DNA from 3 places in the Pseudomonas sp. LB3P14 genome. Region 3 is predicted to be linked to each of the others. Evidence: predicted binding sites of a transcription regulator. Region 3 holds the regulator's gene; each other region holds the start of a gene.

Region 1 (9,996 bases), 1.3 Mb from region 3:
TTTCTATCTGCCTGGATACGACCCCTGAGTTTTGGCTGAACCTGCAATCGACATACGATTTGCGTAAAGCCGAAATTGAACGGGGTGCCACGATCCGCGATCAGGTCGAGCGTCTTCCACACTGCGCCTGATCTTCGGATTAATCGAACCCCACGTTAACGACGTGGGGGTCTTTTTTGAGGATCAGAATGTTTGGAGCATCTTCGATGCTCGCTTCCACCAAGGTGTATTGACCGCACCTCGCGGGCGTTCGCCACTCGGCAACATATGCGGAACATCCTGCAGCCGAATCCACGGCTGGTTATTCCAGTGCAGCAAACTCAATGACATCTCCGGCCAGTTCAGCAGGCTCAGAATCGGGCGTTCGCTTGAAGGCGGTTGCTGGGCGTCTCTGAGGGCGGGGACCACGTCGTGGGTCAGCCATTCGCGCAGGCCTCGGTATTCGGGGCAGTAGTGGTAGACCAGCAATGCATAGACGCCGGATTCGCTGATCAGCAGGGTGTTTTCGATGGTGCCGTGGATGAGCACCCGTGAGGTTTGATGTTGATCGGCGTCGAGTTTGCGGACGGCGCGTTCTTCGAGGTAAAGGCGAAGCAATCGGCCGAGGTCGCGGGCGCTGAACCAGGCTTGGTTTTCAAGGAGGAGGGCGTGGAGGTGGAGTTTGTGGCGGGTGAAGACGTGGGGAATCAGGTACGCGTCATCGCAATTCATTGAACAGCTCCTTTTGCTTCAAGGTGCTGCCAGTAATCGTCGCCAAACGAATGGGTGGCAGCTGTACGCGGGTTGGCGAACCGGAGCAAAAGGAACCCGGCAGACCCGAAGGTCTCCCACGCACAACCGCCATGACTCAAGTAGATGGTCGTCGTGCGCCTTAAGCTTCCGGGTCGCCAAACCCAGTGCTGAACATTCAGCAGAGGGTGAGCTTAGGAACGGGGGCTTTGCGGCGCAATCGGACGACGGATGTGATCTTTGTAGGACTCAGCCTGGAATTAGCGCTGAATGATCGTTCCCACGCTCCGCGTGGGAATGCATCTCGTGACGCTCTGCGTCACATCCTGAAGCGGAACGCGGAGCGTCCCTGGCGGCATTCCCACGCAGAGCGTGGGAACGATCAGGTTACTCGGATTCAGCAGGTGGATTCAGCTTCGCTTCCAACTCCGCCACCTTCGCCTCAAGACTCTCCAATCGTGCCCGCGTCCGTGCCAGCACAACCATCTGGCTATCGAATTCTTCCCGGCTCACCAGATCCAGCTTGCTGAAGCCGCTCTGCAACAGAGCCTTGAACTGGCTTTCGATTTCGCTTTTCGGCAGCGGGTTGTCGCCGCTGAAGAGGCGGGAGGCGGTGCCGCTCAGGGCATCGAGGAAGTCTTTGGGTGCGAGCATGGGAAATGTCCTGTCAACAATGGCGGGCAGTGTATCACGCAGTGTCTATAGTCAATCTCGCAGTCAGGGGGTGCACGCTTTTCGCGCATGCGGACGGGCGGCCGCGCACTGTTGTTGTGCGTATCCGTCGGGCCATGGGAGCGAAGCGGCTTGCCGCAGCGGCCAAGGGCTTGAAATCAGTGGGTTTTGGCGAGATGGCAAGCTTTCTGCTTAGTCGGTAGTGACCCATGCACTGATGCAGTCGCTGTGACGAATGCAGTGCGCCAAGCGGAACGGGGGAAGTGTTTCGTGCGGAGTGGTTAGCAGGCGTCGGACGGGCAGGTAAGGCCGACGATGCGTTACAAAGCCAGGCACTGCGCTTAGACTTGAGTCGGGTTTGTTTTCCTGGGGCAAGTCCACTAATTCGGGAGAGAGTTTTCATGAAGCTAGTCACTGCCATCATCAAGCCGTTCAAACTGGACGACGTACGCGAGTCGCTGTCCGAGATCGGCGTGCAGGGCATTACCGTTACTGAAGTCAAAGGCTTCGGTCGGCAGAAGGGTCACACCGAGCTGTATCGCGGCGCGGAATACGTGGTCGATTTCCTGCCAAAGGTGAAGATCGACGTCGCCATTGACGACAAGGATCTTGACCGGGTTATCGAGGCGATAACCAAGGCTGCCAACACCGGTAAGATCGGTGACGGCAAGATCTTCGTGGTCAATCTGGAACAGGCGATTCGCATCCGTACCGGCGAAACCGATACCGACGCAATCTAAGCCGCCACAAACCCAACGCCCCAGGAGAAAACAATATGACTCTGCGTAAATTCGCAGGGCTAGGAGCCCTGTTGTCCCTCGTAATGCCCAGCCTGGCTATGGCGGCAGACGAAGTGGCGGCCCCAGTCCTCAATTCCGGCGATACTGCCTGGATGATGACTTCGACAGCCCTCGTGCTGTTCATGACCATTCCCGGCCTCGCGCTGTTCTACGGCGGCATGGTTCGTTCCAAAAACATTCTTTCCGTGATGATGCAGTGCTTTGCCATTACCGGTCTGATCAGCATTCTGTGGGTCATTTATGGCTACAGCATCGCGTTCGACACCACCGGCATGGAACAGGGCGTCATCAACTTCAACTCGTTCTTCGGTGGCATGGGCAAGGCTTTCCTCGCCGGTGTCACGCCAGCGAGCCTGACCGGCCCTGCGGCGCTGTTCCCTGAAGCGGTGTTCATCACCTTCCAGATGACGTTCGCCATCATCACCCCTGCGCTGATCGTCGGTGCCTTCGCCGAGCGGATGAAGTTCTCCGCCATGCTGATCTTCATGGGCGTCTGGTTCACCCTGGTTTACGCACCCATCGCGCACATGGTCTGGTCCGGTAACGGCGGCCTGTTGTGGGACTGGGGCGTGCTGGACTTCGCCGGGGGCACCGTGGTGCACATCAACGCCGGTGTGGCCGGTCTGATTGCCTGCCTGGTACTGGGCAAGCGCAAAGGCTTCCCGACGACCCCGATGGCGCCGCACAACCTCGGTTACACCCTGATGGGTGCTGCAATGCTGTGGGTTGGCTGGTTCGGCTTCAACGCCGGTTCCGCTGCTGCGGCCAACGGCACTGCCGGCATGGCAATGCTGGTGACCCAGATCGCAACCGCCGCCGCTGCATTGGGCTGGATGTTCGCCGAGTGGATCACTCACGGCAAACCAAGTGCTCTGGGTATCGCTTCGGGTGTTGTGGCCGGTCTGGTTGCAATCACGCCAGCCGCTGGCACCGTGGGCCCGATGGGCGCTCTGGTCATCGGTCTGGCAGCAGGCGTGGTGTGCTTCTTCTGCGCCACCACCCTGAAACGCAAACTCGGCTATGACGACTCCCTGGACGCCTTCGGTGTGCACGGTATCGGCGGTATCCTCGGCGCGATCCTGACCGGTGTCTTCGCTGCACCGTCGCTGGGCGGCTTCGGCACCGTCACCGACATCGCCGCACAAGTCTGGATTCAGTGCAAAGGCGTGGGCTTCACGGTGATCTACACCGCGATCGTCACCTTCATCATTCTCAAGGTCCTGGACGCCGTCATGGGTCTGCGTATCACGGAAGAAGAAGAGGCTGTCGGCATCGATCTGGCACTCCACAACGAACGCGGCTACAACTTGTAAGTACGCGCACAAAAAAACTTGCCCGGCTTGCCGGGCATTTTTTTGTCTGGAGTTTGTCAGTGAAGGAACTGCTGAAAGGTTTTTTCGTACACGTTTAGTGGCGTTTACGACGAGCGTTTTTCTGCGGCCAATGGCTTACATGATTGAAGGAATATTAGGGCCTTTGTTTTTTCCCAGAGCGCGCTAGAATGCGCCCCGAACGTGCGGAGAACTGTATGTGGCAACAGACTCTGATTACCCTGCGGGCGAGGCCCCGGGGCTTTCATCTGGTAACGGACGAGTTACTCGCCGGCCTGCCTGAACTCAAGGCATGTCGGGTTGGTCTTTTGCATTTGTGGCTGCAGCATACCTCGGCGTCGTTGACCATCAACGAGAACGCCGATCCGGCGGTACGTCGCGACTTCGAACGATTTTTCAATCGTCTGATCCCACAAGGAACAGACGGCTATGAGCATAACGACGAAGGCCTGGACGACCTCCCGGCGCACTTCAAGGCCAGCGTACTTGGCTGTCAGCTCAGTTTGCCGATTTCGGCAGGCCGACTGGCGCTGGGAACCTGGCAAGGCGTTTATCTGGGCGAGCACCGTGATAATGGCGGTGCCCGTAAAGTCCTCGCCACCGTATACGGTGAAGGGGCATAAACCGTTGATTACCAGCGGTTTGTAGAATTTTTTCCAGCGGCCTTCGACAGACGGCGAAGCTGGGCTATAACTAATCTGCTTTTCGCAAGTCATGAGGTAGAACATGAGCGACGATGATCTGGAAAACGACGACCTCGAAGTAGGCGACGACGACGAAACCGAAGAAGGTCTGGAAGCAGCGACGGACGACGTCGCTGAAGACGATGGCGGTGAAGCGCCCGTTCCGACCGCCAAAGGCAAAGCCAAGGCAGCGGTATCGGTCGATGAGCTGCCGAGCGTCGAAGCGAAAAACAAGGAGCGTGATGCTCTGGCGCGGGCCATGGAAGAGTTCCTGGCCAAGGGCGGCAAGGTGCAGGAAGTGGAGGCCAATGTGGTCGCCGATCCTCCCAAGAAGCCTGATAACAAGTACGGCAGCCGGCCTATCTAAGCGCCTGCACCTTGCTTGCTGAAAAAGCCCGCCGTCGCTGCGGGCTTTTTCATGGGTGAAATAAAAGGTTCAGGTTGACGCAATCCCTGTAGAAGCTGAGCTTGCTCGCGATGGCGGCGTGTCAGTCGATATAAATTCTGAATGTTCTGCCGCCATCGCGAGCAAGCTCAGCTCCTACAGGGGGCAGTGTGAATTCAGGGTCAGGGTTGGGCATTCCAACGGGCCAACAACGCTGGCAACTCGGTCAAACTGCGAATCTCGGCATCCGGCGTCTTCTGCGCTTCCCACACCTTGCCCGCCGGGTTAAACCAGATCGCCCGCAATCCCGCCTGCTGGGCGCCGGCAATGTCGTCACCCGGATGATCGCCGATATGCACGGCCGTCTCAGGCGTCGCACCACCCCGTTGCAACGCCTCATGAAACAGTCGCGCATCCGGCTTGCCGATGCCGATGTCTTCGGCGCACAAGGCAAATTTGAAGTAATCCGCCAGCCCTAACCGGCGCACATCGGCATTGCCGTTGGTGACGACGCCGAGGGCGTAGTGATTGGCCAGAGTCTCCAGGGTCGGTTGTACCTCCGGGAAGATTTCCAGTTGATGCCGGGCATGCAGAAACACCTCAAAACTCTGATCGGCCAGGTCTGAGGACTGATCCTGGTCGTAACCGGCCTCTTCCAGCGCGTGGAACAAGACTCGGCGGCGCAGGGCGCTGATGCGGTGCTTGAGGCTTGGTTCGCTGCTCAGGATCCGCTCGCGAATCGCCCACAAATGCTCCACCGGCACGGCGCCCAGATTCGGTGCATGCTCGGTCAGCCATTCACGCAATACGGCTTCGGCGCTGACGATCACCGGGGCGGTGTCCCACAGGGTGTCGTCGAGGTCGAAGGTGATCAATTGGATTCTCATGACTCATCGCCTTTGATGCGTTTGGCCCTTGGATGGGCGCTGTCGTAAACCGTCGCCAGGTGCTGGAAGTCCAGGTGGGTGTAGATCTGGGTGGTTTTGATGTCCGAGTGGCCGAGCAATTCCTGAACCGCCCGCAAGTCCTGGGAGGACTCCAGCAAATGGCTGGCGAAGGAGTGCCGCAGCATGTGCGGATGCAAGTTCTGTCCCAGCTCGCGCTCGCCAGCGGCTTTAACCCGCACCTGAATCGCCCGTGGGCCGAGGCGCCGGCCTTGCTGGCTGACAAACACCGCGTCGTCCGCCGGGTTGGTCATGGCCCGTAGCGGCAGCCACAACTCCAGCGCTTCACGTGCTTTCTTGCCGACCGGCAGCAGTCGGGTCTTGCTGCCCTTGCCGAGCACTTGAACCATGCCATCGGCCAGGTCCAGCTGATCAAGATTGAGCCCGGTCAGTTCCGAAAGCCGCAAACCCGAGGAATAGAACAACTCCAGAATCGCCTGATCCCGACGCGCCAGGAAATCATCTTCCACCGCGCCCTCAAGCAGTTGCAGCGCGCGGTCGGTGTCGAGGGTTTTCGGCAGCCGTCGTTCGCCCTTTGGCGGCGCCAGGCCGTTGGCCGGGTCGTGATCGCAAAGGCCTTCGCGGTTGAGGTAGTGATAGAGCCCACGCACTGCCGACAACAGCCGCGCCAGGCTGCGGGACGATTGACCCTGGGCATGCAGGCGTGCGATCAGGCTGCGCAGGCGCTGGATGTCCAGGGCCGCCCAACTGCTGATGTTCTGTTTGACGCACCAGCCCAGCACTTTGTCGAGGTCGCGGCGGTAGGCGTACAGCGTATGGGGCGACACCTGCCGCTCACTGCGCAAGTGTTCGCAGTAAGCGTCCAGTTGCTGTTCCATGGTCAGCGTACCGAGCGCAGGGAGCTGTTGACCCGCGGCAGCACGCGGCCCATCACTTCGGCGATGTAGCTGAGAAACAGCGTGCCCACCGAACTCTTGTAGTGCTGCGGGTCGCGGCTGGCGATGGCCAGGACGCCGTGGATGCCTTGGTAGCTGATGGCGACGACGGCGGTGGAACCAATCTGCTTGCGCTGTTCTTCGCCAAACAGGAAGTCCAGTTCGTGTTCACGCAGGCTGCCGCTGACGCTTTTGTCTTCCGAGAGCAAGCCGCCGATGGCCGTTTGCGCGTCGGCATGGGTCACCCAGCGGCCCACCGGCATGGGGTTGTCACCCAGCAGAATCAGGCTGACGAAGGGCACCTGGAAGTCCTGGCGCAGACTGTCTTCGACGCTGATCACCACATCTTCCAGGCTGGTGGCGTCCATCAGCGCGAGAATCAGGCGGCGGGTCTTGTCGAAGAGGCGATCGTTGTCGCGGGCCACGTCCATCAAGTGCGAGAGGCGATGACGCAACTCGATATTGCGGTCGCGCAGAATGGTCATCTGGCGTTCGACCAGCGAAATGGTGTCGCCGCGCTGGTGCGGAATGCGCAAGGTTGCGAGCAGTTCTTCATGCTCGACGAAGAAATCCGGATGAGCCTCCAGGTACGCGGCAATCGCCGCCGCCTCAAGGCTTTCGGAAGGGGATTCGTCGGGCTGTCGGGCGGGAACCTGGGGTTTATCTTTCATGGATTCGACTCTCTCAAAGACGCACTTGTCCTTCATAAACGCGCACTGCCGGGCCGGTCATCATGACCGGTTGGCCAGGGCCTGCCCATTCAATGGACAAACGCCCGCCGGGCAGGTCGATCAATAGCGGCGAATCCATCCACCCCTGGCTGATCGCGGCCACTGCGGCAGCGCAAGCGCCGGTTCCGCACGCCTGGGTTTCCCCGGCCCCGCGTTCCCAGACGCGCAGCTGCGCACGGTTGCGGTCGATGACCTGGAGAAAACCGACATTGACCCGCGCCGGAAAGCGCGGATGGTTTTCGATTTTTGGCCCCAGTTCATGCACCGGTGCATTATTGATGTCGCTGACCCGCAGCACGGCATGGGGGTTGCCCATGGACACGGCGGCCAGGTCGACCGCAGTGCCGTCGACGTCAACCTGATAACTCAGGGCCTGTTCCGGCGCGTCGAACGGAATGTCGGCCGGTACCAGGCGCGGTGCGCCCATGTTGACACCGATCTGCCCGTCGCTGCGGATATCCAGTTCGATGATGCCGCTTTTAGTCTCGACGCGGATCAGCCGTTTCGCGGTCAGGCGTTTGTCGAGCACGAAGCGCGCGAAGCAGCGCGCACCGTTGCCGCACTGTTCCACTTCGGAGCCGTCGGCGTTGAAGATCCGATAGCGGAAATCCACGTCCGGGTTGCTTGGCGCTTCGACGATCAGCAACTGGTCGAAACCGATACCCGTATGCCGATCGCCCCATTGCTTGGCGTGTTTGGGCAGGATGTGCGCATGCTGGCTGACCAGGTCGAGGACCATGAAGTCATTGCCCAGGCCGTGCATCTTGGTAAAACGCAGCAGCATGGTTTTACTCCGGCAGCAGGCTTTCGCCAGCAAACAACTCGGCTACCGTCTCACGGCGACGCACTTCAAATGCCTGATCACCGTCCACCAACACTTCAGCGGCACGGCCGCGGGTGTTGTAGTTGGAACTCATGACAAACCCGTAGGCACCGGCCGAATGCACGGCCAGCAGATCGCCTTCTTCCAGGGCCAGCTGACGGTCCTTGGCCAGAAAGTCGCCGGTCTCGCAGATCGGCCCGACGATGTCGTAGGCACGGGCCGCGGTAGTGCGCGGGCGCACGGCGGTGACGTCCATCCAGGCCTGGTACAGCGCCGGGCGGATCAAGTCGTTCATGGCCGCGTCGACGATGGCGAAGTCTTTGTGTTCGGTGTGCTTGAGGTACTCGACCTGGGTCAGCAGCACGCCGGCGTTGGCGACGATAAAGCGGCCCGGCTCGAACACCAGCGCCAGGTCACGACCGTCGAGACGCTCGCGCACGGCTTTGATGTAGTCGGCAGCCAATGGCGGCTCTTCATCGCGATAACGCACGCCCAGGCCACCACCGAGATCGATATGGCACAGGTAAATGCCGCAATCGCCGAGGCGGTCGACCAGGCCCAGCAGGCGGTCGAGGGCATCGATGAACGGCGGCAGGGTGGTCAGTTGCGAACCGATGTGGCAATCGACGCCGACCACTTCCAGGTTAGGCAGCTGGGCGGCACGGATGTACACGTCTTCGGCGTCGGCGATGGCGATGCCGAACTTGTTCTCTTTAAGACCGGTGGAAATGTACGGGTGGGTACCGGCGTCGACATCCGGGTTAACGCGCAACGAGATCGGCGCGCGAACGCCCAGCTCGGCGGCGACGACTTGCAGACGTTCCAACTCATCGGTGGATTCGACGTTGAAGCAGTGCACGCCGACTTCCAGGGCACGACGCATGTCGTCACGGGTCTTGCCGACACCGGAGAAGACGATCTTGTCGGCGCTGCCACCAGCGGCCAGTACACGTTCCAGCTCGCCACGGGAGACGATGTCGAAACCGGCGCCCAGACGCGCCAGGACATTCAGTACACCCAGGTTGGAGTTGGCCTTGACCGCAAAGCAGACCAGGTGCGGCATGCCGGCCAGTGCATCGGCATAAGCCAGGTACTGGGCTTCGATGTGCGCACGGGAGTAGACGTAAGTCGGTGTGCCAAAGCGTTCGGCGATGGCGGACAGGGCAACACCTTCCGCGAACAGCTCGCCGTCACGGTAGTTAAAAGCGTCCATGGCGTTCCCTTATTGGTAGACGTCGTGCTTGTGTGCTTTCGACGGCTGCTTTTGCGAGGACTGGGCCTGCTCGGCAGGGTCCTGGGAATCGTCGGGCAGGTACAGCGGGCCTTTTTGACCACAGGCCGATAATAAGCTGGCAAAAGCGACGAGCGAAGCGAGCGCAGCAAGGGAAGAGATCAGGCGCTTCATGGCGAAATCCTTGAAAATGCATTAATTGCGCCGGAGTATACCGGCCACCCGGCAGCTTGCCTATGCGACGGGGCTCCCGTCCGGCGGGGCTTGGACCGTAGCGCGGTAACTTGTCCTGCACCGTACACGGATATTTCGTAACGCTGTCGGGCGCTTGGTCGTTATCCTTTGCAATCACCGGGGCTCGCCCGTATCTTGCGGCGCTTGAGCGTGAGTAGACACTTTTTGAGGTTCCCGCAATGAGTTTGACTGAAGCCCGTTTCCACGATCTGGTCGATGCCACGCAGCAGACGCTGGAGGATGTTTTTGACGAAAGTGACCTGGATATTGATCTGGAGAGCTCGGCCGGTGTGCTCACCGTCAAGTTCGAAAACGGCAGCCAGTTGATCTTCAGCCGTCAGGAGCCGCTGCGGCAGTTGTGGCTGGCGGCGGTGTCCGGCGGGTTCCACTTCGATTACGACGAAGAGAGCGAGCACTGGATGTGCGACAAGAGCGAAGAGCAATTGGGCGAGATGCTTGAGCGCATCGTCAAGCAGCAAGCTGGCGTCGAACTCGATTTCGAAGGTCTGTGAGACCGTGACCCAGCCTGCGCCCGTT
Region 2 (9,996 bases), 730 kb from region 3:
TCTGCCAGCTTTGGCGGGTACTTTCGAACCAAAATGGGTTGGGGTGTGGGTACGGTGCAACCAATTGCACCAATATAGTGCGCAAACCCGAACGGCGTTAGAAGAAGCGCAGGAAGGGATTTTTTTCTTCTACGGGTTTGTCTTTGAGCGGGCATTCCGGCCGTTGGCCGTAATCGGGGAGGGCGCAGGGTTTGACCTGACGCTTCTGCGCGAGGGAGATGCGCAGCATGTGGAACGGCTGGTTGGCTGTGCGCTCAACGATGCGGCCCTGTTCGTCGAGGATTTCCACAGAGAGGTTATGGCTGCCGCGATCGATGTTGCTCAGAGCGAATACCGGGCTTGGGCCGGGCTCTGCGGTGGGTTGGCCGTCGAGGAGCAATCGGTAGCGATGGCCCCGTTGCAGGCCGGGTTCGCTGGTAACGCTGACGATAACCTCGCCGGCGCTGCTGCGCACTGTGGCGTCTGGTTCCGGCACCAGTACTCTCAGCATGTCGTAGTGGAACAGTGGTTTTGTTTCGGTCTTCTTTCCAACAATCACTGGTGCTGCGCCGCCAGGGTTGGCGGACATGCGATTACTCGTCGCCATCGGCACGCGCTTGGCGTTGCCGGAGCCTGGCTGGTCGGTGTAGACCCGATTGCCCTGGGCGTCGACGTAGGTGAAGACCTCGGCCGTCACCGGCAGGGCGATCAGGCATGCGATCAACAGCCATACCCTCACGGCTTATGCACCCGTTGTACGGTGAACGTCACGGTGGGACTTTGCTGCACGAGGTTTTCCCCATCGATCACCTGTACCGCCAGGCTGTGTTCGCCGCGATCGACGTTCACCAGTTGCAGGATCGGAACGTTGCTCGGTTGTCCGTAGGGCTGGTCGTCGAGCAACAGCCTGAACAGATGAGGGCCTTGCAGGCGGGGTTTGATCAGCACGTTGACGGTGAAGGTGCCGTTGTTGGCGCGCAAGGCCTCCTCGGTGGGCAGGCCGGTCAGTTCCAGTACCTCGTAGGCGCTGCGTGGTTGCTCACGGTGGTTGGCTTCGGCAGGCGGTGCAGGTTCGCCCGGCGGCTGGCTTTCGACACGGTTGAGCGGAGGTAATTCGACCGGTTGAGCTTTAACGCCATCGGGCGGTTGATTGCTGTAGGCGGTGTTGCCGTCGGCGTCGGTGTACTTATAGATCTGCGCTGCGGCGGGCAGGGCGATCAGCAGCAAGATGAATAGAAAACCACGACCCATAAAATCGACCAGAAACGAAAGCGTTGAGGTGCAGCATAGGTCAGGGGCGGCGGTTGGCCCAAGTTGTAAACATTTGGGAATGAATTTCCGCGATGTGATCGTTCCCACGCTCTGCGTGGGAACGCCTCTAGGGACGCTCCGCGTCCAGTGACGCGGAGCGTCACGGGCTGCATTCCCACGCAGAGCGTGGGAACGATGAGGGCATAAAACCTCGCCCACAAAAAAGGCCTCCCGAAGGAAGCCTCTTTTTTGTTACGCCGCTTGCGCAGGCGCTACCGGATTAGCAGCTGTAGTACAGCTCGTATTCCAGTGGGTGTACGAAGGTACGTACTTTGATTTCTTCTTCGCTTTTCAGGGCGATGTAAGCGTCGATGAAGTCGTCGCTGAAAACGCCGCCTTTGGTCAGGAACGCACGACCTTTGTCCAGCTCTTCCAGGGCTTCTTTCAGGCTGCCGCAAACTTGTGGGATCTCTTTCGCCTCTTCAGGCGGCAGGTCGTACAGGTTTTTGTCAGCGGCGTCGCCAGGGTGGATCTTGTTCTGGATGCCGTCCAGGCCAGCCATCAGCAGTGCAGCGAAGCCCAGGTACGGGTTGGCTGCTGGATCCGGGAAGCGGGCTTCGATACGGCGAGCGCGAGGGCTGGACACGTAAGGAATACGGATCGAAGCGGAACGGTTGCGAGCCGAGTAGGCCAGCATTACTGGCGCTTCGAAACCTGGGACCAGACGCTTGTAGGAGTTGGTCGACGGGTTGGTGAAGCCGTTCAGGGCCTTACCGTGCTTGATGATGCCGCCAATGAAGTACAGAGCGGTGTCGGACAGGCCGGCATAGCCTTCGCCAGCGAAGGTGTTCTTGCCATCTTTGGCGATGGACAGGTGAACGTGCATACCCGAACCGTTGTCGCCGTACAGAGGCTTAGGCATGAAGGTCGCGGTGCGGCCGTATGCATCAGCAACGTTGTGTACGCAGTACTTCAGGGTCTGAACTTCGTCAGCCTTGGCAACCAGGGTGTTGAACTTCACACCGATTTCGTTCTGGCCGGCAGTCGCCACTTCGTGGTGGTGAACTTCGATGACCAGGCCCATTTCTTCCATGGCGTTGCACATGGAGGTACGGATTTCGTGGTCGTGGTCGAACGGCGGAACCGGGAAGTAGCCGCCTTTGACGCCTGGACGGTGGCCTTTGTTGCCGCCTTCCACGTCCTGGTCGGACATCCACGAACCTTGTTCGGAGAAGATTTTGAACATGGAGCCGGAGATGTCGGACTTGAACTTCACTTCGTCGAAGATGAAGAATTCAGGCTCTGGACCAACAAATACGGTGTCACCGATACCGGTCGACTTCAGGTATTCCTCGGCACGCTTGGCGATCGCACGTGGGTCACGGTCGTAGCCTTGCATGGTCGAAGGCTCGATCACGTCGCAAACCAGGATCAGGGTTGGCTCTTCGGTGAACGGGTCGAGAACGGCAGTGCTGTCGTCCGGCATCAGGATCATGTCGGAGGCTTCGATGCCTTTCCAGCCAGCGATGGAGGAACCGTCGAACATTTTGCCTTCTTCGAAGAAAGCTTCATCCAGCCCGTCGCGAGCCGGCATGGTCACGTGGTGCTGAGTGCCTTTGGTGTCCGTGAAGCGCAGATCAATCCACTTGACGTCATGATCTTTGATGAGTTGAACCGACTTCGACATAGTGTCCTCCGGGTGGCTTCGGGCTTAGTAGTGGATGCCCTTAGAATGTGGGTGATGCCGGCGCGAATACTCTGCCAAGGCAACCTGCCTCACAAGGGAGCAAATTACATGCCAGTGCCCCACCATGGGTTTTTTGCCCCAATATCACGCTTATAAAGGAACAAAGCAGCACAGAACTGGAAATCGCGCCCCGTAATGTAGCGTTAAATTCAGCAAATGACCTGTTTTGGTGCGCACAAAACCTTCTGCACATTAACTGGTTAAACCTTGAGCAATTTCCGCTATAATCCGCGCCCCCCTTTTTCGGCTGGCCCAGCGCGCGCTGTTTTCATGAAACTAATCGTAAAAGTCTTCCCCGAGATCACCATCAAGAGCCGCCCGGTACGGATGCGTTTCATCCGCCAGTTGGCCAAAAACATCCGTACCGTGCTCCGCGACCTGGACCCGGCTGTGGTGGTGAACGGTGTGTGGGACAATCTCGAGCTGGAAACCCGCGTCAGCGAGCCCAAAGCCCTGAAGGAGATGACCGAGCGCCTGAGCTGCATGCCGGGCATCGCGCATTTCCTGCAGGTCGACGAATACCCGCTGGGCGACTTCGACGACATCGTCGCCAAGTGCAAGCAGCACTTCGGTGATGCGTTGGCCGGGAAGATCTTTTCGGTGCGCTGCAAGCGTGCCGGCAAGCACGAATTCAGCTCGATGGACGTCGAGAAATACGTCGGCAGCCAACTGCGTCGTCAGTGCAGCGCCGCCGGAATCTCGCTGAAAGACCCGGAAATCGAAGTTCGCATCGAAATTCGCGACAAACGGTTGTTTGTGATCCACAGCCAGCACAACAGCATCGGCGGTTATCCGCTGGGTGCCCTGGAACAGACACTTGTGCTGATGTCTGGCGGTTTCGATTCCACCGTCGCCGCTTACCAGATCATGCGCCGCGGGCTGATGAGCCATTTTTGCTTCTTCAATCTGGGCGGACGAGCCCATGAACTGGGCGTTATGGAAGTCGCGCACTTCATCTGGAAGAAGTACGGCAGCTCCCAACGCGTGTTATTTGTGAGTGTGCCATTCGAGGAAGTACTGGGAGAAATTCTCGGTAAAGTCGATAACAGTCATATGGGCGTGGTTTTGAAGCGTATGATGTTGCGCGCTGCTTCCCGTATTGCCGATCGGCTGGACATCGATGCGCTGGTCACCGGCGAAGCGATTTCCCAAGTGTCGAGCCAGACGCTGCCGAACCTGTCCGTGATCGACTGCGTGACCGACAAGCTGGTCTTGCGTCCGCTGATCGCCAGTCACAAGCAGGACATCATCGACCTGGCCAACGAAATCGGTACTGCCGACTTCGCCAAGCACATGCCGGAATACTGCGGGGTCATCTCGGTGAACCCCAAGACCCACGCCAAGCGTCCGCGCGTGGAGTACGAAGAACAACAGTTCGACATGGCAGTGCTTGAGCGTGCGCTCGAGAACGCCAAACTGGTGCCGATCGATCGCGTGATCGACGAATTGGGCCAGGATGTGCAGATTGAAGAAGTCAGCGAAGCGCTGGCCGGTCAGATCGTTATCGACATCCGTCACCCGGATGCCGCTGAAGATGACCCGCTGGACTTGGCTGGCATCGAGGTACAAGCGATGCCGTTTTATGCATTGAACGCTCGTTTCAAGGAACTGGACCCTACTCGCCAGTACCTGCTGTATTGCGACAAAGGCGTGATGAGTCGCCTGCATGCCCACCATTTGCTCAGTGAGGGGCATGCCAATGTGCGCGTTTATCGACCGAGCTAAGAGCCCGGGGCTGTTTGCCTGTGGCCTGCGTCACCGGCCCCCCGACTCTGCCGTCAAGCTGTAACGGCAAGGCCTGACTCTACTGTTAATCGCTGCCACGACCTGTCAGCACACCGAATCCTCTGATCGAGATACACAAGTGATCGAAAATCTACGTAACATCGCCATCATTGCTCACGTTGACCATGGTAAGACCACCCTGGTAGACAAACTCTTGCGTCAATCCGGCACCCTGGAGCGCAACGAGCTCAACGACGAGCGCGTGATGGACTCCAACGACCAGGAGAAAGAACGCGGTATTACCATTCTGGCGAAAAACACCGCCATCAACTGGAACGGCCACCACATCAACATCGTGGACACCCCGGGCCACGCCGACTTCGGCGGCGAAGTTGAACGCGTAATGTCGATGGTTGACTCCGTTCTGCTGCTGGTTGACGCTCAAGACGGCCCTATGCCGCAAACCCGTTTCGTGACCAAGAAGGCTTTCGAAGCCGGCCTGCGTCCAATCGTGGTCATCAACAAGGTTGACCGTCCAGGCGCGCGTCCGGACTGGGTTCTGGACCAGATCTTCGACCTGTTCGACAACCTGGGTGCTACCGAAGAACAGCTGGACTTCAAAGTCGTCTACGCCTCGGCCCTGAACGGCATTGCCGGTCTGGAACACACCGACATGGCTGAAGACATGACCCCGCTGTACCAGGCGATCATTGACCACGTTCCGGCTCCAAAAGTTGACCGTGACGGTCCGTTCCAGATGCAAATCTCGGCACTGGACTACAACAGCTTCCTGGGTGTTATCGGCGTTGGCCGTATCGCCCGTGGTCGCGTCAAGCCGAACACTCAAGTTGTGGCTATCGACGCCGACGGCAAGAAGCGCAACGGTCGTATCCTGAAGCTGATGGGTCACCACGGCCTGCACCGCATCGACGTTGATGAAGCAGCTGCCGGCGACATCGTCTGCATCAGCGGCTTCGACCAGCTGTTCATCTCCGACACTCTGTGCGACCCACTGAACGTCGAAGCGATGAAGCCGCTGACCGTTGACGAACCAACCGTTTCCATGACCTTCCAGGTTAACGACTCGCCGTTCTGCGGTCGTGAAGGCAAGTTCGTCACCAGCCGTAACATCAAGGAACGTCTGGACAAAGAACTGCTCTACAACGTTGCTCTGCGCGTTGAAGAAGGCGACACCGCCGACAAGTTCAAAGTCTCCGGCCGTGGTGAGTTGCACCTCTCGGTACTGATCGAAACCATGCGTCGCGAAGGCTTCGAAATGGGTGTTGGTCGTCCGGAAGTGATCATCCGCATGGTTGACGGCGTCAAGCACGAACCGTACGAAAACGTGACCATCGACCTGCCGGAAGAATCCCAGGGTTCGATCATGGAACAGATCGGTATCCGTAAGGGCGACCTGACCAACATGGTTCCGGATGGCAAGGGCCGTGTGCGCCTTGAGTACAACATCCCGGCTCGTGGCTTGATCGGTTTCCGTAACGAGTTCCTGACCCTGACCTCCGGTGCAGGCATCCTGACCTCGATCTTCGACCGTTACGACGTGATGAAGTCCGGCGACATGTCCGGCCGTCAGAACGGCGTGCTGGTTTCGGTGGCTACCGGTAAGGCTCTGACTTACTCGCTGGAAACCCTGCAAGCTCGCGGCAAATTGTTCCTGGGCCACGGTGAAGACGTGTACGAAGGTCAAATCGTCGGCATCAACAGCCGCGACAACGACCTGGGCGTCAACCCAACCAAAGGCAAGAAGCTCGACAACATGCGTGCTTCGGGTAAAGACGAAACCATCGCTCTGGTTCCGCCTATCCGCTTCACCCTGGAGCAGGCTCTGGAATTCGTTCAAGAAGACGAATTGTGCGAAGTCACTCCTAAGTCCATCCGTCTTCGCAAGAAGATCCTGGGCGAAAGCGAGCGTACCCGCGCTGCCAAGAAAGCCGGTAACTGAGTTTCGACTTAGTTAGCCGCTAAAAAAACGCCCCCGATCGTAAGGTCGGGGGCGTTTTTGTTTGTCTGGGGTGATCGTTCCCACGCTCTGCGTGGGAATGCCTCAATGGACGCTCTGCGTCCGCTTTGGGACGCGGAGCGTCCCGGGCTGCATTGCCACGCGGAGCGTGGGAACGATCATGTGGGGGGGCGTTAAAACTTCTCGAGGGTGCGACGGCTACTGCTGGTCTCACGCGCCACTTCTTTGGGCTTGTAAGCGCAATACCCCGGCCGAGGCCCGATTTTCGGGTGGTTGCGGCAAGTATCCGGGCGCTTTTCATAAATAGTGCACAGACGGCTCTTACGATCCAGGTACAGGCAATCGTTGTTACTCATTCGCTGAAGGGTGAAGATCTCGGACTTCTGGTTGTAACGCTCGACGATGCCTTCCTTCTGCAGACGCTTGGCGATGTTCTTTGGCGGCTCGCCGCGCTCGAACTCATCGACGATGCCGATACGGATCAGATCCTTGATCTTGACCTCGACCGGCAGGGTGCAGCAGCTGGAAACGCACGAACCGCACATCGGGGCGGAGTACTTGGCCCAGGTGTCGAGGCGGTCGATCTCCGCAGCGGCGATCAGGTTGGACTTCATCATCGGTTGTTACCAGCGTGCATCAGGGCGCGCGATCATACCGGGACTGGTGGATTTTTGAACAACCTTTCGCCAGATTTTTTCGTGTGCCGCCCAATAACACCTGTAACCCGGCACGGCCCCTGCATTCTTTCCGGTGCGCGACAAGGTAATGTCGATCTATCTCACACTAACGGGAAAATCTGCCGAACCAGAGTTCCAACGGCCTGTCTGACGGTCTAGGCTCAACTACTCCACGCTTGCTCGAGGTCCTATCGATGACTCAAGAACCACTTGTTCGCGAAGCAGAGGTGGCCGCATTCCGCGACGCCGTCTTGACCAAGCTCACCTACGCGGTGGGCAAAGACCCGGATCACGCCTTCGACCACGACTGGTTCGAAGCCATTGCCCTGGCGGCGCGCGATCACATGGTCGAGCACTGGATGGACCACACCCGGCAGATCTACCGCAAAGGTCAAAAGCGGGTTTATTACCTCTCCCTCGAATTTCTGATCGGCCGTCTGCTCTACGACAGCCTGAGCAACCTTGGCCTGCTGGACGTCGCCCGCGAGGCCCTGACTGAGCTCGGCGTCGACCTTGAACGCATCCGCCTGCTGGAACCCGACGCAGCGCTGGGCAACGGCGGCCTCGGTCGTCTGGCCGCGTGCTTCATGGAAAGCATGTCGACACTCGGCATTGCCGGCCACGGTTACGGCATTCGTTACGAACACGGCTTGTTCCGCCAGGCCATCGTTGACGGCTGGCAGCAGGAGCAGACCGAACACTGGCTGGATTTCGGTAACCCTTGGGAGTTCGAACGGCCAGAGGTCGTTTACCCGATCGGCTTCGGCGGCAGTGTCGAAACGGTCACCGACGAAACCGGCAAGTCCAAGCAAGTCTGGACACCCGTGGAAACCGTTCGCGCGATTGCTTATGACACGCCGGTCGTCGGCTGGCGCGGGGCGAGCGTCAACACGCTGCGCTTGTGGCGCGCCCGGGCCATGGAAGATTTACACCTGGAACGCTTCAACGCCGGTGACCACTTGGGCGCCGTGGCAGAAGTCGCCCGGGCCGAAAGTATTTCCCGTGTGCTCTACCCGGCGGACAGCACCGAAGCGGGCCAGGAACTGCGCCTGCGTCAGGAGTATTTCTTTGTCGCCGCGTCCTTGCAGGACTTGCTGCGCCGTCATCGCAACATGCACACCTCGGTCCTGACCCTGGGCGATCATGCCGCGATCCAGCTCAACGACACCCATCCCTCGATTGCCGTGGCCGAGCTGATGCGTCAGCTGGTCGATGTTTACGACGTCGCGTGGGATGCGGCGTGGCAAGTCACCGTCGACACGCTGTCCTACACCAACCACACACTGTTGCCGGAAGCGCTGGAAACCTGGCCGGTCGGTTTGATGGAGCGGATGTTGCCGCGGCACATGCAGATCATTTATTTGATCAATGCCCAGCACATCGATTCGCTGCGCGCCAAAGGTATTCACGACTTTGAAGTGCTGCGCGCGGTGTCGCTGATCGAGGAAGACAACGGCCGCCGCGTGCGCATGGGCAACCTGGCGTTCCTCGGTTCCCACAGCGTCAACGGCGTCTCCGCACTGCACACGCAGTTGATGCGCAAAACGGTGTTTTCCGAACTGCACAAAATCTACCCGGACCGGATCAACAACAAGACCAACGGCATCACCTTCCGCCGCTGGCTCTACCAGGCCAACCCGGAGCTGACCTCGATGATGGTCGACGCCCTCGGCCCGGATCTGCTGGACAACCCCGAAGAACGTTTGCGCGACCTTGAACCTTTCGCCGAGAAAGCCGCGTTCCGCAAGGCGTTCGCCGAGCAGCGCCTGCACAGCAAGAAAGCCCTGGCGTACATCATTCATGAACGACTGGGGGTCGCGGTCAACCCGGCAGCGATGTTCGACGTACAGGTCAAACGGATCCACGAATACAAACGTCAGTTGCTCAACCTGTTGCACACCGTCGCGCTGTATCAGGCCATTCGCGCCGAGCCGGAAATCGATTGGGTGCCGCGGGTGAAGATCTTTGCCGGTAAGGCCGCAGCCAGTTATCACCAGGCCAAGCTGATCATCAAATTGACCAACGACATCGCCCGGGTGGTGAACAACGATCCGACCGTGCGCGGTTTGCTGAAAGTGGTGTTCTTGCCCAACTACAACGTCAGTCTGGCGGAAAGCATCATTCCGGCAGCGGATTTATCGGAGCAGATTTCCACCGCAGGCTTCGAAGCGTCGGGTACCAGTAACATGAAGTTCGGCCTCAACGGCGCGCTGACCATCGGCACCCTCGATGGCGCTAACGTCGAAATGTGCGAACGCATCGGCGCCGAACACATGTTTATCTTCGGCCTCAGCGCTCAGCAGGTTGAAGCGCGCAAGCAGAATCATGAGTTCAATGCGACGCCGGATATTGCGGCATCGCATCGGCTTAATGACGTGCTGCAAGCGATTCGCGGCGGGGTGTTCTCGCCGGATGACCCTTCCCGTTACGCAGGATTGATCGATTCGCTGATCGACTACGATCGCTTCCTGGTCTGCGCCGATTTCGACTCTTACTGGGACGCGCAGATGCGCGTTGAAGCCCATTGGCACGATTCAAAGGAATGGTGGCGTTCGGCGGTGTTGAGCACTTCCCGGATGGGCTGGTTCTCCTCCGACCGGACCATTCGCGAGTACGCCACGGATATCTGGAAAGCGCTG
Region 3 (9,996 bases):
TGGCGGTCAGGTGGACATCACCAGCGGCAAGTTCGTGTTCTCCACCAGCGAGGCGTACTTGATCGAAGACGGCAAGATTACTGCCCCGGTCAAAGGCGCGACGTTGATCGGCAACGGCCCGGAAGCCATGAGCAAGGTGTCGATGGTCGGTAACGATCTGGCGCTGGACAGCGGCGTGGGGACGTGTGGCAAGGATGGGCAGTCGGTGCCGGTGGGTGTCGGCCAGCCAACGCTGAAAATCGATGCGATCACTGTGGGTGGCACAGGATCTTGAGGAATGGAGCTTCGGGTGAACTGCAATGCAGCTCACCCGATTCGAGATTTAACGCAGACCGCGTTGAGTCTCGTCCAGCTCACGGATGTACTTGAAGATTTTACGGCTCGATGCCGGTGGCTTGTTAGTCGCCAGTTCGTGCTGGGCCTGACGGATCAGGGAGCGCAATTGCTGACGATCAGCCTCCGGGTAGTCGATGACGAACTTCTCCAGAACGCCGTCGTCGCCAGCGATCAAGCGATCGCGCCAGCGTTCCAGGCCATGGAAACGTTCGTTGTACTGCCGAGTGGAGGCATCGAGTTGATCGAGCAAAGTCAGAATGGCGTCAGTGTCCTGATCGCGCATCAGTTTGCCGATGAACATAAGGTGCCGTTTACGCGCGATATTCGCGGTGTGCTTGGAGGCATCGCCCAGAGCCCGGCGCAAAGCGTCGGTCAACGGCAGTTTTGCCAGCAAGTCAGGCTTGAGTGTTGTAAGGCGCTCGCCAAGGTCAACCAGAGCATGAAGCTCGCGTTTAACCTGGGATTTGCTTTTTTCTCCCGTATCGAGGGAGTCGTCGTAAGAATCAACCATGGTGGCCGTCCGCAAAGAAACGCCGCCATGATAACCAGTCGGGGGCCGCTTGTCCGGCCCGGTCGCTCGAAGGCCCCAGCCGAAAGCAGAATTTGAGTGGAGAACAGCATGAGTGCAGTTGAAAGCGTCGGCCCACAAGCGTTGCCGGCACTGCAAGAACAAGTCGAGCAGATCATCGCTGAAGCCAAGCGCCAAGGTGCCAGTGCCTGTGAAGTGGCGGTGTCCCTGGAGCAGGGCCTGTCCACCACGGTGCGTCAGCGTGAAGTCGAAACCGTCGAATTCCACCGCGATCAGGGTTTTGGCATCACCTTGTACGCTGGCCAGCGCAAGGGCTCGGCGAGCACCTCGGCCAGTGGGCCTGAGGCGATTCGTGAAACCGTCGCTGCTGCACTGGCCATCGCCAGGCACACCTCGGAAGACGAAGCCGCAGGCCTGGCCGATGCAGCACTGATGGCCAAGGATCTGCAGGATTTCGACCTGTTCCACCAATGGGACATCACCCCGGAGCAAGCCATCGAGATGGCCTTGAGCTGTGAAGCGGCGGCGTTTGCCACCGACAGCCGGATCAAGAACGCCGACGGCACCACCCTCAGCACCCACCAGGGCTGCCGCGTTTACGGCAACAGCCACGGTTTTATCGGCGGTTACGCGTCGACCCGGCACAGCCTGAGCTGCGTGATGATCGCCGTGGCCGACGGCCAGATGCAGCGCGATTACTGGTACGACGTGAACCGTCAGGGCAATTTGCTGGCCGACCCGGTGAGCATTGGCCAGCGTGCCGCACAACGGGCTGCGAGCCGGCTGGGTGCGCGTCCGGTGCCGACCTGCGAAGTGCCCGTACTGTTTTCGGCTGAGCTGGCCGGTGGTTTGTTCGGCAGTTTCCTCTCGGCGATTTCCGGCGGCAGTCTGTATCGCAAATCGTCGTTCCTTGAAGGCACGCTGGGGCAGAAGTTGTTCCCGGAATGGCTGACCATCGATGAGCGTCCGCACTTGATGCGCGCCTTGGGCAGTTCGGCATTCGATGGCGATGGTTTGGCGACCTACGCCAAACCGTTCGTCGAAAAAGGCGAGTTGGTGTCGTACATTCTCGGCACATACTCCGGCCGTAAGCTCGGGATGCCGAGCACTGCCAATGCCGGCGGTGTGCACAACCTGTTCGTCACCCATGGCGACGAAGACCAGGCAGCCTTGCTGCGCCGCATGGGCCGCGGCCTGCTAGTGACGGAGTTGATGGGCCAGGGCCTGAACATGGTCACTGGCGATTACTCCCGTGGTGCGGCGGGTTTCTGGGTCGAGAACGGTGAAATCCAGTTCGCGGTGCAGGAAGTGACCATCGCCGGCAACATGCGCGACATGTTCAAGCAGATCATTGCGGTCGGTAATGACCTGGAATTGCGCAGCAACATTCGCACAGGTTCGGTGCTGATCGAGCGGATGACGGTAGCGGGTAGCTAACGCTTTACCGTTACACAAAAAGGCGCGCCACCCATCGTTGGGCGGCGCGCCTTTTTTATGCGTTGGTTTTCTCGGGGTTGTCTTGGTTCTCATTATCATCTAATAATAAATCACATTACCGAATGAGCCTGGATCATGAGTTCTGCCTTGCACGAGCAGCCTTACCTCGAAAGCTGGCGCTGGATGAGCCGCCAGATCCGTTGCGCAATGGACCCTGACGAGCCTCGCCTGATCGAACATTACCTGGCCGAAGGTCGGTATCTCGCCTGCTGCACGGCAACGTCTCCCTGGACCATCGCCGAAACTTCTTTCCGTTTGTTGCTCGACACCGCCGCCGACGTTGCGCTGCCCTGGCACTGGCGCACCTTTTGTCTGGACCAGGCCTGGCGCCCGTTGCGCGATCTGGAACGCCTCTGCAAATGCCGGCTCAAGCGCTGGCAGAGCTACACCTGGCAACTGGCGACCTGCGAGTTGCAGCCCTCGATTCCTCTCATAGAACTGGTGCAAGGATTACCCGATGAGTAACACTCCTGGCCATGGGCATTGCCTTGCAGGATGTACCGGAAGGTCTGGTGATCGCGCTGGTATTGGCCGGGGCAGGGATGACGCGGGTCAAGGCGTTCCTGATGGGTGCTGCGTCAGGTCCGGTCGAGCCGGTCTTCGCGTTGTTGTGCGCCTGGCTGGTGAGCCTGGCCGAATTGTTGTTGCCCTTGGGGTTGGCACTGGCGGCCGGGGCAATGTTGCTGGTAGTCACCCATGAAGTCATCCCCGAGTCGCGCCGCAATGGTCACGACAAGCTTGCAAGTCTTGGGCTGCTGATCGGGTTCTGCTTGATGATGGTGATGGATACGGCGCTCGCCTAGGCGAGTGCTTAACCACCTTCGCCGAAGTAGTCCTTGATCAAATCCACCAAAGCCTGCAAGGCTTCGTCAGCCTGCTCACCTTCGGTACTCAGGTGAATTATTGTTCCCTTGCCGGCAGCGAGCATCATCATGGCCATGATGCTTTTTCCGTCTACCATGGACTCGGGAGTACGTCCGACCCGGATCGTGCAATCCTTGAACTCGCCGGCGACGCCAACGAATTTTGCAGAAGCACGGGCATGCAGGCCCAGCTTGTTGATGATTTCAATTTCCAGAGCAGGCATCGCGGTGTGAATCCTTTAGCTGAGGTCGCGGTGGCGAACCTGGACGTTCTTCAGGGTTTTTTGCAAGGCCTGGCCCAGACGTTCGGTCAGGTAGACGGAGCGGTGATGCCCGCCGGTGCAGCCAATGGCAATGGTGACATAAGCGCGGTTGCTAGCGGCAAAGCGTGGCAGCCACTTGAACAAGTACGTGGAAATGTCCTGGAACATCTCTTCGACATCCGGCTGTGCCGCCAGGTACTCAGCGACCGGTTGATCGAGCCCGGAATGATCGCGCAACTCCGGCTTCCAATAGGGATTGGGCAGGCAACGCACGTCGAACACCAGATCGGCGTCCACCGGCATGCCACGCTTGAAACCAAAAGACTCCACCAGAAACGCAGTACCGGGCTCCGGCTGGTTCAGCAGGCGCAGCTTGATGGTATCGCGCAGCTGATACAGGTTCAGGTTGGTAGTGTTTACTTTGAGATCGGCGAGGTCGGCAATCGGCCCGAGCAGGCTGGTTTCATCGTTGATGGCTTCGGCCAGCGAGCGATTGGCAGTGCTCAGCGGGTGACGCCGGCGGGTTTCCGAGAAGCGTTTGAGCAAGGTTTCTTCGTCGGCGTCCAGATAAAGCACATCACACTGGATATGCCGGCTGCGTACTTCTTCCAGCAGCTCGGGAAACCGCGACAAGTGACTTGGCAAGTTGCGCGCATCGATGGACACGGCAACCAGCGGTTGTGCCAGCTCGGTGTGAATCAACGCGCGCTCGGCCAGTTCCGGCAACAGGCCGGCGGGAAGGTTGTCGATGCAGTAGTAGCCGTTGTCCTCGAGAACATCGAGCGCGGTACTTTTACCTGAGCCGGAGCGGCCACTGACGATGATCAAGCGCATGATTACTGACCGTTTTGCTCGTCCAGGACGACCTGATACAAGGCTTCATTGCTCGGGGCGCTGCGCAGTTTTTCGCGCACTTCCTTGCGATCGAGCATGCTGGCGATCTGGCGCAGTAGCTCCAGGTGCGCATCGGTGGCAGCCTGCGGGACTAGCAGAACGAACAGCAGGTCAACCGGGGCACCGTCGATGGCGTCGAAATCGATGGGGGCGTCCAGGTGCATCAAGGCACTGATGGGCGCGTCGCAGCCCTTGAGGCGGCAGTGGGGGATAGCGATGCCGTTACCAAAACCGGTGGAACCGAGTTTTTCACGGGCGACCAGACTCTCGAAGACATCCTGCATCGCCAGATCCGGCACTTCGCGGTGGATAAGGTTGGCAATTTGCTCGAGGGCTTTCTTTTTACTGCCGCCCGGCACGTTCACGAGGGAACGGCCGGGGGTCAGGATGCTTTCAAGTCGGATCATGGGTTGGGAGTGTTAACGACCGGTCGCGCCCTGGAGGAGGCTTTGGGTCTTTTCCTTATGCTTTTTGAGTTGTTTATCCAGCTTGTCGGTCAGTGCGTCGATCGCCGCGTACATATCAGTATGCTCCGCGTTTGCGACCACTTCATTGCCGGGAATATGCAGCGTGGCTTCGATTTTCTGCTTGAGCTTTTCGACCGTCATCGTGACTTGCACGTTGGTGATCTTGTCGAAATGCCTCTCTAATCGTTCGAGTTTTTCGCCGATGTAGGTGCGAAGAGGTTCGGTCACTTCCAGTTGGTGTCCACTGATGTTGACTTGCATACAGCTTCTCCTTCGTTGCCAGTGCATAAAGCGGCAGGCAGAAATGCCTGCCACTGGAACGCTGTGGCGTGGCTCTACATCAACCGCTTGCGTTCGCTCGAAGGCGCGATCCCGAGGGATTCGCGGTACTTGGCGACGGTGCGGCGAGCCACCTGAATGCCTTGTGCCTCCAGTAAACCAGCGATCTTGCTGTCACTCAACGGCTTTTTCTGATTTTCCGCGGCAACCAGTTTTTTGATGATCGCGCGGATCGCCGTAGACGAGCATTCACCGCCCTCAGAGGTGCTGACGTGACTGGAGAAAAAGTATTTCAGTTCATATATGCCCCGTGGGGTATGCATGAATTTCTGCGTGGTCACCCGTGAAATCGTCGACTCGTGCATGCCCACCGCTTCGGCGATGTCATGCAGGACCAGCGGTTTCATGGCTTCGTCGCCGTATTCAAGAAAGCCGCGCTGATGCTCGACGATCTGAGTGGCTACTTTCATCAGGGTTTCGTTGCGGCTTTGCAGGCTCTTGATAAACCAGCGGGCCTCTTGCAACTGATTGCGCATGAAGGTGTTGTCGGCGCTGGTGTCGGCGCGGCGCACGAAACCGGCGTATTGAGCATTGACCCGCAGTCGCGGCACGGATTCCTGGTTCAGTTCCACCAACCAGCGCTCGTTGTCCTTGCGTACGATCACGTCGGGAACGACGTATTCGGCTTCGCTGGACTCGATCTGCGAGCCTGGGCGCGGGTTGAGGCTCTGGACCAGTTCAATCACTTGGCGCAGCTCATCTTCCTTGAGCTTCATGCGACGCATCAGCTGGCTGTAATCACGGCTGCCGAGCAGGTCGATATAATCGGTGACCAGGCGTTTGGCCTCGACCAGCCAAGGGGTCTTGGCGGACAACTGACGCAATTGCAGCAGCAGGCATTCGCCCAGGTTACGGGCGCCGATGCCAGCGGGTTCGAATTGCTGGATGCGGTGCAGGACGGCTTCGATTTCGTCCAGTTCGATGTCCAGCTCCGGATCGAAGGCTTCGAGAATCTCCTCGAGGGTTTCGTCCAGGTAGCCCTGATTGTTGATGCAGTCGATCAGGGTCACGGCAATCAGGCGATCAGTGTCGGACATCGGTGCCAGGTTCAGTTGCCACAACAGATGGCTTTGCAGGCTTTCGCCGGCCGATGTACGGGTGGTGAAATCCCACTCGTCGTCATCGTTGCTCGGCAGGCTGCTGGCGCTGGTCTGGTAGACGTCTTCCCACGCGGTATCGACGGGCAGTTCGTTGGGAATGCGCTCGTTCCAGTCACCTTCCTCGAGGTTGTCCACCGTCGGGGCGGTTTCCTGGTAAGAGGGTTCCGAAACATCGGCGTTGGGTTGCTGTTCCGCTTTGTCGGCCAAGGGGTCGGCATTATCGAAGTCGTCGCCTTCTTCCTGGCGTTCGAGCATCGGATTGGACTCCAGGGCCTCCTGGATTTCCTGTTGCAGGTCCAGGGTCGACAATTGGAGCAGGCGGATGGCCTGTTGCAGCTGCGGTGTCATCGTCAGCTGCTGGCCCATTCTCAAGACTAGCGATGGTTTCATGGCAGGGGCTTAACACCTTATTCGCCGGCGCACATGCGCCATCCACTACAGGGCGCCGGGGCGCCAAACATAAGCAAATTATATGCCTGAAACTGAAGTGTTTGCCTAGAGCGCTGTAACAATAAAAAACTATAAAGCGTTATTGGTACGTTGCTCTTGCTAATGGCTGACACCTTTGAAGCGGCGTGTACGCCTGGAGCGCCGTAACAATAAAAGCACACAGGCGTTTTTATCGAAGCGGCTCTCTGTCGACTAGCCAGGCACCTCAGTGCTTACAGGCGGAACTCATGGCCCAGATACACTTCCTTGACCAGGTCGTTGGCCAGGATGGTGGCAGAGTCACCTTCGGCAATCAGCTGGCCATCGTTGACGATGTAGGCGGTTTCGCAGATATCCAGGGTTTCACGGACGTTGTGGTCAGTGATCAACACGCCAATGCCCTTGGCCTTGAGGTGATAGATGATCTGCTTGATGTCGCCCACCGAAATCGGGTCCACGCCGGCGAACGGTTCGTCGAGGAGGATGAATTTCGGGTTGGTGGCCAGTGCCCTGGCGATTTCCACGCGGCGGCGTTCACCGCCGGACAGACTCATGCCGAGGTTGTCGCGGATGTGGCTGATGTGGAATTCCTGCAGCAGGCTTTCCAGCTCCTTGCGACGACCGGTCTTGTCGAGCTCCTTGCGGGTCTCGAGGATTGCCATGATGTTGTCGGCTACCGAGAGTTTGCGGAAGATCGATGCTTCTTGCGGAAGATAGCCGATACCAGCGTTCGCACGACCGTGCATAGGCTGGTGGCTGACATCCAGGTCATCAATCAGTACGCGGCCCTGGTCGGCTTGTACCAGACCGACAATCATGTAGAAACAGGTGGTCTTGCCAGCGCCGTTGGGACCCAGTAGACCGACGATCTGACCGCTGTCGATCGACAGGCTGACGTCACGCACAACCTGGCGGCTCTTGTAGCTCTTCGCCAAGTGCTGAGCTTTCAGAGTTGCCATTACTGGGCCTTTTGCTCGTCGGTTTTCTTCTTCGGCTGGATCACCATGTCGATGCGCGGACGCGCCTCGGTGACCTTGTTGCCGGTGGCGCGACCGGCGCTCGCGAGCTTTTTGACCGTGTCGTAGACGATTTTTTCGCCTTGGGTGACGTTGTTGTCCTTGTCGATGACTTTGGCGCGATCGATCAGCACGACGCGGTTTTGCGCGGCGTGGTACTGGATCGTTACCCCGTAACCCTGGACAGGCTTTGTGTCGCCCTGGGTTTGCAGTTGCTCGAAGTAGGCGAGGTTGCCCACCGAAGTCACCACGTCGATGTCGCCCGCAGGAGTGCGGGTGATGGTCACGGTATTGCCTTTAACGATCATTGAGCCCTGGGTAATGATCACGTCACCTTTATAGGTGGCAATGCCATTCTTGTCGTCCAGTTGGGCATCGTCGGCCTGGATGCGAATAGGCTGCGCTTGATCGGTCGGCAAAGCCCAGGCGCTCACGCTTCCCAGTGCTGCGCCCAGACCGAGCAAAATAGGGAGGGTTTTAACGAGCCTCATACTGTCCTCTTACGTTCGATAGCAGGTGTATCCTGCTTTCTTTCAAGTACGCTTTCATTCCGTTGCCTGTCGATACACCGCCAGCGCCGTCGATTCTAACGGGTTGCTCGGTCTGCGCATATTGCTGCTGCGGGAACACTGTCATGCGGGTGGTGGTAATCAGAGTCTTGCGGTTTTTCTCGTCGAAGCGCGTGATGCGCACCGAGTCAATCAGTTCGACCTGAGTGCCGTCGGGGTTCACTTCGCCGTGATCGCTCTGGACGTGCCAGGGAAACTCGGTGCCGCGGAACATGTTCAGGTCGGGATTGGTCAACAGCGTCACTTCGGTCGCCTTCAGGTGTTCGACCTTGTCGGACGTCATTTCGTATTGCAGCTTTCCGTCCGGCAGGTACTGCACGCTGTGGGCGTTGACCGCGTAATAGTCGATCGCGGTTTCATCGATCTTTGCCACTGGCTGATCGAGGAAGCGTTCCGGGCTGATGTTCCAGTAGCCGACCGCCGCGAATATCGCTGCGATGCAACCGAACACCAGGAATTTGCGAATCTTTTTGCTCAGCATAGTTGGCTCACAGGTACGCGGCGTTGGCCGCATCGAGGCGGCCCTGGGCGCGCAGGATCAATTCGCAAAATTCGCGAGCGGCACCCTCGCCACCACGGGCCTGGGTGATGCCGTGGGCGTGTTCACGGACGAAACTGGCAGCGTTGGCCACCGCCATACCCAGGCCGACGCGGCGAATCACCGGCAGGTCCGGCAGGTCATCGCCGAGATAGGCGACTTCCTCATAGCTTAGGTTGAGTTGGGCAAGAAGTTCGTCGAGCACCACCAGTTTGTCTTCGCGCCCCTGGTACAGGTGTGGAATGCCGAGGTTCTTCGCTCGTCGCTCGACTACCGGGGTCTTGCGGCCGCTGATGATAGCGGTCTGCACGCCGGCTGCCATCAACATCTTGATGCCTTGGCCGTCGAGGGTGTTGAAAGACTTGAATTCGCTGCCGTCTTCGAGGAAATACAGGCGTCCGTCGGTCAGTACGCCATCGACGTCGAAAATCGCCAGCTTGATGTTCTTGCCGCGTTGCAACAGGTCGGTGCTCATCACATTACTCCTGCGCGCAGCAGATCGGACAGGTTGAAGGCGCCGATCGGACGGTCTTCCTTGTCGACTACCACCAGCGCGTTGATTCGATGGTCTTCCATGATTTTCAGGGCTTCGGCTGCCAGCATATCGGCCCGGGCGGTCTTGCCATGAACGGTCATGACCTCGTCGATGGTCGTATGGTGGATGTCGATGGTCCGGTCAAGGGTGCGGCGCAAGTCGCCGTCGGTGAAGATCCCGGCCAGTTTGCCGTCGGCCTCCAGAATCGCGGTCATGCCCAGGCCCTTGCGGGTCATTTCCATCAACGCGTCCTTGAGTAGCGTGCCACGTTGCACCTGGGGCAGTTCTGCGCCGGCGTGCATGACGGTTTCCACTTTCAGCAGCAGGCGTCGGCCAAGTGCGCCACCGGGGTGGGAAAAGGCGAAGTCTTCAGCGGTAAAACCGCGGGCTTCCAGCAGCGCAACGGCCAGGGCGTCGCCCATGACCAGCGCGGCGGTGGTCGACGAGGTCGGTGCCAGGTTAAGCGGGCAAGCTTCGTGCTCGACGTGCACGTTGAGATTGACCTCGGCAGCCTTGGCCAGCTGTGAATCAGGGTTGCCGGTCATGCTGATCAATTGAATGCCCAGACGCTTGATCAGCGGCAGCAGGGTGACGATTTCATTGGTGGAGCCGGAGTTCGAC

What was found. Region 3 encodes sigma-54, which starts transcription at its own class of promoters, with help from an activator protein. Its sites were predicted from a motif close to ANTGGCATNNANNTTGCTNT; they were not measured.
Positions count from the first base shown of each region.
Region 1: glnK (P-II family nitrogen regulator) is a predicted target of sigma-54. The motif match lies at 1,577-1,596, and genes of this name have one in related genera.
Region 2: glnA (glutamate--ammonia ligase) is a predicted target of sigma-54. The motif match lies at 3,014-3,033, and genes of this name have one in related genera.

Region 1 covers NZ_CM142714.1:5,593,931-5,603,926, forward strand. The annotation lists gene ACYZT5_RS25510 (HigA family addiction module antitoxin) at 1-131, shown strand, start outside; gene ACYZT5_RS25515 (BRO-N domain-containing protein) at 184-711, opposite strand; gene ACYZT5_RS25520 (accessory factor UbiK family protein) at 1,117-1,383, opposite strand; gene glnK (P-II family nitrogen regulator) at 1,803-2,141, shown strand; gene ACYZT5_RS25530 (ammonium transporter) at 2,177-3,514, shown strand; gene ACYZT5_RS25535 (secondary thiamine-phosphate synthase enzyme YjbQ) at 3,730-4,155, shown strand; gene sutA (transcriptional regulator SutA) at 4,259-4,582, shown strand; gene ACYZT5_RS25545 (HAD family hydrolase) at 4,783-5,487, opposite strand; gene xerC (tyrosine recombinase XerC) at 5,484-6,383, opposite strand; gene ACYZT5_RS25555 (DUF484 family protein) at 6,386-7,111, opposite strand; gene dapF (diaminopimelate epimerase) at 7,125-7,955, opposite strand; gene lysA (diaminopimelate decarboxylase) at 7,960-9,207, opposite strand; gene lptM (LPS translocon maturation chaperone LptM) at 9,217-9,399, opposite strand; gene cyaY (iron donor protein CyaY) at 9,639-9,971, shown strand; gene ACYZT5_RS25580 (DUF1289 domain-containing protein) at 9,976-9,996, shown strand, end outside.
Region 2 covers NZ_CM142714.1:4,995,165-5,005,160, reverse strand. The annotation lists gene ACYZT5_RS22850 (DUF4124 domain-containing protein) at 98-718, opposite strand; gene ACYZT5_RS22845 (DUF4124 domain-containing protein) at 715-1,230, opposite strand; gene glnA (glutamate--ammonia ligase) at 1,511-2,917, opposite strand; gene thiI (tRNA uracil 4-sulfurtransferase ThiI) at 3,248-4,702, shown strand; gene typA (translational GTPase TypA) at 4,842-6,662, shown strand; gene ACYZT5_RS22825 (YkgJ family cysteine cluster protein) at 6,854-7,297, opposite strand; gene ACYZT5_RS22820 (glycogen/starch/alpha-glucan phosphorylase) at 7,552-9,996, shown strand, end outside.
Region 3 covers NZ_CM142714.1:4,266,455-4,276,450, reverse strand. The annotation lists gene tldD (metalloprotease TldD) at 1-274, shown strand, start outside; gene yjgA (ribosome biogenesis factor YjgA) at 323-847, opposite strand; gene pmbA (metalloprotease PmbA) at 956-2,302, shown strand; gene ACYZT5_RS19780 (FagA protein) at 2,438-2,827, shown strand; partial or broken gene ACYZT5_RS19775 (ZIP family metal transporter) at 2,833-3,165, shown strand; gene ACYZT5_RS19770 (HPr family phosphocarrier protein) at 3,174-3,449, opposite strand; gene rapZ (RNase adapter RapZ) at 3,465-4,322, opposite strand; gene ptsN (PTS IIA-like nitrogen regulatory protein PtsN) at 4,325-4,789, opposite strand; gene hpf (ribosome hibernation-promoting factor, HPF/YfiA family) at 4,802-5,110, opposite strand; gene ACYZT5_RS19750 (RNA polymerase factor sigma-54) at 5,185-6,678, opposite strand; gene lptB (LPS export ABC transporter ATP-binding protein) at 6,951-7,676, opposite strand; gene lptA (lipopolysaccharide transport periplasmic protein LptA) at 7,676-8,224, opposite strand; gene lptC (LPS export ABC transporter periplasmic protein LptC) at 8,211-8,783, opposite strand; gene ACYZT5_RS19730 (KdsC family phosphatase) at 8,791-9,315, opposite strand; gene ACYZT5_RS19725 (KpsF/GutQ family sugar-phosphate isomerase) at 9,315-9,996, opposite strand, start outside.